Regions from separate parts of the Carnobacterium sp. AT7 genome, predicted to be linked through region 3. Evidence: predicted binding sites of a transcription regulator. Region 3 holds the regulator's gene; each other region holds the start of a gene.
The links. The regulator Rex, encoded in region 3, represses fermentation and respiration genes when NADH is low (regulators of the CRP and FNR family bind a similar motif). The targets are predictions, from matches to a motif close to TTGTGAANTANTTCACAA.
Positions count from the first base shown of each region.

Region 1 (2,280 bases), on a different contig from region 3:
ATGGATGATAATCTATTGGAATATAGAGAGAGCTTTTTTGAAGAATATGGTTATAATAAACCAAATGCTCGGAATTTCTAAAATTTTTATAAGAAACTTTATTTAAGAGATAGTAAAAAGGCGTCATGTTTGGTAAAGTAAGGAATGAAAAGTGATTTAAAAGAAGAATGGAGTGAAATGATGGAATTAATTCTTAATTTTTTACCTTTTATTGCGATTATGGCTTTGATGTACTTTATGATGATTCGTCCGCAAAAAAAGGCAGCTACAAAAACACAAGATATGCTTAATGCTATGAAAAAAGGTGACGCTATCGTTACAATTGGTGGATTACATGGAGTAATTGATGAAGTGAATACTACTAATAATACTATCGTAATTGATTGTGATGGAATCTTTTTAACATTTGAAAAGAAAGCTATTGCACGTGTAGTAACTAGTGGTGTTTCAACTCCTGTAGAAGATCTTGGTACAAATACACCGACTCATACATTAGATGAAACTACTGACGAAGAACTTTAATACTTACAATTAATAGCTTAAAAAGGATGCTATCAGAAAAACTGGCAGCATCCTTTTTAGTGCTTCATTTGTATTTTAAAATGAATTGTGTTACTTTGTTTTAAAGTTCCATTGTGCTGATGTATAAAAGAATGCAAATAGTTTAGTTTTAAATAAGGAGTGTATACTTTTGATTAATGAATCCTTTGCTTACTCCTCTAAATACGAGCCTTGGGTAAAGTTGAAAATTAGGGAGTTTAATCAGTTAGGTTATCATCAAATAAATGAAGACGATTTGTGGAAATTTGTTGTGCAATTTTGTTGGAAAAGAGCTGTTCCAGAACACTATTACCAACAAATTAATGACATTATGAAGATTACACCCAATCATTATTTAGATTATGCTGCTCTAGAAGCACAGATTTATAAAGTAACTTCACTTGATGATATGAACTTAGAAGATTTATTTTAAAAAGGGATCAGATGATTTGTTCTGATTCTTTTTTATTTTTTTATGATTGTTTGTGAATTAATTATTATAAAAAGTGATAAGTTTTTCGGTAGTGATAATAAAAAAACGCTTTTTAGAACGTTGATTTTAAAGCTTTTTAAATCTTTTTTTAATAAAGTTACAATTTATTCTTTACAATAAAAAGAAAATGAAGTATGATAATTGTGAAATTGATAACAATATTAGGAGGATTTAACATGATGGAAGTTAACGTTAAAGAAAAAAATAAAATTGATAATAAAAGTCGCTTAAACAATCAAACTAGTGTAGCTGAAGATGTGGATTTGTTAGTTAACCAAGGGAAAAAAGCATTAAGTATTTTAGAAACATTTGATCAAGAAAAAATTGATTTTATTGTTCATCAAATGGCAATGGCAGGATTGAACAAGCATATGCCATTAGCAAAAATGGCAGTAGAAGAAACAGGCAGAGGTATTTACGAAGATAAATGTATTAAAAATATGTTTGCAACAGAATCAATCTGGAACTCAATAAAAGATAATAAAACAGTAGGAATCATTAGCAGAGACAGCCAAACTAATTTAGTTGAGGTAGCCACTCCTGTAGGGGTAGTATGTGGAGTAACACCGGTTACTAATCCAACATCTACAACAATGTTTAAAGCACTTATAGCGTTGAAAACTCGTAATCCAATTATTTTCTCTTTCCATCCAAGTGCTCAAAACTGCTCAGTGGCAGCAGCTAAAGTTTTGAAAGAAGCAGCTATCCAAGCTGGAGCACCTGAAGATTGTATTCAATGGATTGAAAAACCTTCTTTAGAAGCAACAAACAGTTTGATGCAACATCCAGGAATTGCAGTTGTCTTAGCAACTGGTGGATCAGCTATGGTAAAAGCAGCTTATTCAACAGGCAAACCAGCCTTAGGCGTTGGACCAGGAAATGTTCCTAGTTATATTGAAAAATCAGCAAAAATCAAACGTGCAGTTAATGATATTATCGCTTCAAAAACATTTGATAATGGTATGATCTGTGCTTCAGAACAAGCGGTTATCGTCGATAAAGAAATTTATGAAGAAGTGAAAGAAGAATTCAAAAAACATTCTATTTATTTTGCTAAGCCAAATGAAATAGAAAAATTCGAAAAAGCAGTAATGAATGAAGCTAAAGTTGCGGTTAACCCAGCTATCGTTGGACAATCACCACATAGCATTGCTACATTAGCTGGTATCGAAATTCCAAAAGAAACGAAAATGATTGTTGTAGAATTAAACGGAGTTGGTGCTGATTATCCTTTATCTCGCGAAAAA
Region 1 is NZ_ABHH01000014.1:46,023-48,302, reverse strand. It holds gene tgt (tRNA guanosine(34) transglycosylase Tgt) at 1-81, shown strand, start outside; gene yajC (preprotein translocase subunit YajC) at 145-522, shown strand; gene CAT7_RS06880 (post-transcriptional regulator) at 692-973, shown strand; gene adhE (bifunctional acetaldehyde-CoA/alcohol dehydrogenase) at 1,168-2,280, shown strand, end outside.
Region 1: the regulator Rex is predicted to act here: its motif matches at 1,119-1,136, upstream of adhE (bifunctional acetaldehyde-CoA/alcohol dehydrogenase).

Region 2 (2,280 bases), on a different contig from region 3:
AATTTTTCTTACTCTTATTATGTGGTCTAATGTGAACTTCTGTCAATCATTAGCCAAACTAAAAAAAAGCTGACACATACGTATCAGCTTTTTCTCCTAGAATAAATGATTTAATCTACGTATTCTGTTTGATTCTTATTTAACCATGAATAGAGCACTCCGATAATCAATGCTCCTCCAACATAATTCCCTAATAGAGCCATACCCCAGTTTGTCAGTACCGCACCGAGTGTCATACCAGGAACAGAACCACCAGAAGCAAAAAAGGCTAATGCAAAAGAAGAAAAGTTTGCAATGACATGTTCAAAACCAAGATAAGCAAAAATAAAGATAATGAAGATCATTGCAATAATTTTCCCAGCATCATCTTTCATCCTTATTGTACAAAAGACAGCTGTATTAACGATAATATTTGCAAAAATACCTTCTGAAAAGATTTGTAATGGTGTTTTAGCTAATTTTCCAGCTACTGCTGTAAATAAATAGTGGTCACTTGGCAATGCGTGAAACTTATATGTGAAAGATATAACTAAACTTGCAATAATTCCACCAATTAAGTTAAATAATATACAATAAAATAAAATAGCTAACGCTTTTTTAGGCTTCATTAACTTTCTTTGTATTGCTACTGTCATGTACATCATATTCGAAGTACCTAATTCAGCATTCATATAGATAATCATAACCAGTGACCAACTAAACATAAATGCATATAGCATTTTTCCTAATCCCGGTGCGATTTCTTCTCCAGCTTGACCAATCATAACCGCAACAGCTGTTCCTAATGTTAAGAATAAACAAGCTAACATCGCACGAACAAAATAGCGAGACTTACTGTTATCATATAAATTTTGTTTTTTCATAATGCTTTTTTCAATATTATACATTAGACCAGTATTCTGTGTTTCCATTATTTATCTACCACCCTTTTAGTTTGTTATCTTTTTAACAATATTGTTATTATACTCCATAATAATATTTTTTTGTGAATAAATACGCTTACATTTTATTTTTTTTTATATTTTGTTCTAAAATTCGCCTTAATTTAACTTGCTTGAATAACTGTTATTTTCAATTTTGTGGTATACTTTACTTCATAAATTTATTTAAATAAAGGAGCACATCCATTATGCAAAATAACATTTCAAACTTCACTTACTTTAATCCAACAAAAGTTGTATTTGGTAAAAATCAAATCAGCACTTTAGATCAATTAATTCCATCAAATAAAAAGGTATTGATTACTTATGGTGGTGGAAGCGTCAAACGATTTGGTACATTAGATAAAGTTAAACAGGCTTTAGGAGATCGAGTATACGGTGAATTCGGTGGAATCGAAGCTAATCCTACTTTTGAAACGGCTATGAAAGCTGTAGAACTCGTAAAAAAAGAGGGATATGATTTTCTATTAGCTGTTGGAGGTGGTTCAGTTATTGATGCAACCAAGTTTATTGTAGCTGCTGCTGAATTTGAAGGCGACCCTATTAATATTTTTGGTTCAGGAATCGGAACTAGTGAACCCATTAAATCGGCTTTACCTTTTGGAACTATTTTGACATTACCCGCAACTGGATCTGAAATGAACGCAGGTTCCGTTATTACATTTAAAGAAAAACAAGCAAAAGTCAGTTTTGGTAGTGAAAAAGTTTTCCCAGTTTTTTCTATTCTAGAACCAGAATTAACCTACACTTTGCCAAAACGCCAATTAGCAAATGGGGTAATTGACGCTTTTGTTCATATTATGGAACAATATCTAACTTTTCCAGTAGGTGCAATGGTCCAAGATCGTTTTTCAGAAGGCCTATTGCAGACCTTAATAGAAATTGGACCAGATGTGATTGACGAGACAAATAAAGATTATAACTTGCGTGCTAACTTTATGTGGACCGCTACAAATGCGCTAAATGGAACATTATCTCCAGGAGTTCCTCAAGATTGGGCATCTCATGATTTAGGTCACGAAATAACGGCTCTTTATCATATTGACCATGCTCGGACACTTTCTATCGTCTTACCTGCGCTTTTAACCGTTAGAAAAAATGAAAAATACGACAAATTGCTTCAGTATGCAGAACGTGTATGGCAGATCACTGAAGGAACAGATGAAGAAAAGGTTACAGGAGCTATTGAGAAAACTAAAGAATTTTTTGCACGTTTAGGCGCGCCAACTTCTTTTAAAGATATTGATTTGGGTGAAGAAGTAATTGATATTTTAGTCACTCAATTAGAAAGCCACAAAAAAATTGCTTTGTCAGAACGTAAAGATCAAACAATTGAAAT
Region 2 is NZ_ABHH01000025.1:16,759-19,038, forward strand. It holds gene CAT7_RS09210 (formate/nitrite transporter family protein) at 111-911, opposite strand; gene CAT7_RS09215 (iron-containing alcohol dehydrogenase) at 1,130-2,280, shown strand, end outside.
Region 2: the regulator Rex is predicted to act here: its motif matches at 935-952, upstream of CAT7_RS09210 (formate/nitrite transporter family protein).

Region 3 (2,280 bases):
TTGGCCAACTCGATCGTATGATTCATACACCTTGGTTGAATAAAGAACTGCTAAAGGAAGCAAAAGATTTGCCGTTGATTTTTGATTTACAGCCGCAATTTATGAGCAGTGATTTGCCTTGGGCGCTTGATGTTTTAGGTGAAAATCATCCGCCATTAGTTTTTGCTTGGAAGAGTATAAAAGATGCTGGGTTTCCTATTGCTGGAGGAAGTGATGCTCCAGTTGAAATACCTAATCCTTTTTATGGCATACACGCAGCTGTTACAAGAACTGTAAGAGGAACAGAAAGTACCAAAAGGTATTTTCCAGAAGAGGAATTATCAGTATTTGAAGCTCTGTCTCTCTATACCACAGGAAGTGCTGCGGCTGGATATAAAAAAAATTCTAGAGGGAAAATAAAATCAGGTTATCTAAGTGATTTTACTATTTTAAAACAGAACCCTTTTAAAGTGAAAACCGAATTTTTATGTGACATAGAAGTTTCAAAGACCGTCATAGGTGGCGAGATAGTATTTCAAAATAATGATTAATCAGTAGTAGAGTACGTTTTACTATGAAGATGGCTAATAAGGGTCATCTTCTTTTTTTGTTCAATATAATTGTGATTAACATCACAATTATATTGAGTTAATCGCTAAAAGATGATATGATAATTAAGAAATTGAATGTCAGGAGGAGAAAATGTGGAACTAAATCCCAAGATACACCAAATTCCAAATGCAACGGCTCATAGGCTACCTATTTATTATCGGTCTTTAAAAAAATTGAATGAAGCGGGTGTAGAGCGTGTTAAATCAAAAGAATTAAGTCAGATGACACAAATTCCTTCTGCGACGATCCGACGTGATTTTTCGCATTTTGGTGAATTAGGCAGAAGTGGATATGGTTATGAAGTTGTTTATGTAACAGAAGTTTTTCGTGAATTGTTAAATGTGAATAATATCATTAATGTTGTACTTGTCGGAGCTGGAAACCTTGGACAAGCGATATTAAGAAATAACTTTAAAAAAGAAAGAAATATCATCATCAAAGGTGCTTTTGATAATGATTCAAGTCAATTTGGGAAAGAAATTTCAGGTATCCAAATTTTACCAATGGAACAAATGAAGGATTTTATTATAAGTGAACAAATTTGTACAGCTATTTGTGCTGTACCTAGTGAGGTATCTCAAGAAGTAGTGGAACAACTGATTGATGCAGGTATTACTTCTATTTTAAACTTTGCACCAGGAAGAATAAAAGTGCCCGTTAACATTCAAATGAAGTATATTGATTTTTCTAGCGAAATTTTTACCATGGTTTACCAAAATGAAGCTCTTTACCCGGCTAACTTAGTTGAAGAAGACTAGGATTACAGCTGAAAAAAAGTGAAAAAGCAGAACGGATTAGATTCGTTATTTTATGCTGGAATATTGCTTTAAAAAAGGATTCTTCGTATACTATTCTAAGAGAAGTTATAGAATAGGGAGTGTTCGTATGGAGATAACGAGAAAAGGTACACCGTATAAATTAAAAGGGGTACAACCAAAAGTTGGCAATAAAGCACCTGATTTTGAAGCAGGAAATTTAACAGATGAACAAATTAAGTTAAGTGACTTTGCTGGTAAAGTGGTATTAATCAGTGTGGTACCAGATATCGATACGCGAGTATGTGCGTTGCAAGCAAAAGAATTTAATAAAATTGCGAGTGAATTAGAGGGTGTCCAACTAATTACGATTTCTAATAATTCCAAAGAAGAACAAGCTGATTGGTGTGCTGGAAAAGATATTTCAATGGAAATGTTGCACGACAGCAATTTAGAATTTGGCGAAGCGTATGGTTTAGTAATGGAAGAGCTAGAAAAGTTAGCTCGTTCAGTGTTCGTAATCAACCCTAAAGGCGAAATTACTTATCAAGAAATTGTTTCAGAGATGTCTAGCGAGCCCGATTATGATCAAGCTATCAAAGCGGCAAGAGCTGCGCGCTGATAAAACAGTAAGAAGCATATTGAAATATAGCTTTTTTAATGCTACTATATAAAAATAAAAGGCAATGAACAAGAGGAGTAATTTTATTTGCTGGCTTTGAGAGAATAGAACAGATGCTGAGAGTTCTTAGTCACAGTAAAATGAAGGTAGCTTGGGAGCTGGCAAGGTGAAAGTAAAGTAACTTTGTTCGGAGTAACGATCCGTTAAAAATGGAACTAAGAGGTATACTTTTGAAGATAACAAAAGTGTGCAATATAGGTGGTACCGCGAATGAACAGCATTCGTCCTAATAATAATTTATTATTAGGATGG
Region 3 is NZ_ABHH01000026.1:6,309-8,588, reverse strand. It holds gene CAT7_RS09310 (amidohydrolase) at 1-530, shown strand, start outside; gene CAT7_RS09305 (redox-sensing transcriptional repressor Rex) at 684-1,349, shown strand; gene tpx (thiol peroxidase) at 1,477-1,968, shown strand; T-box leader at 2,024-2,260, shown strand.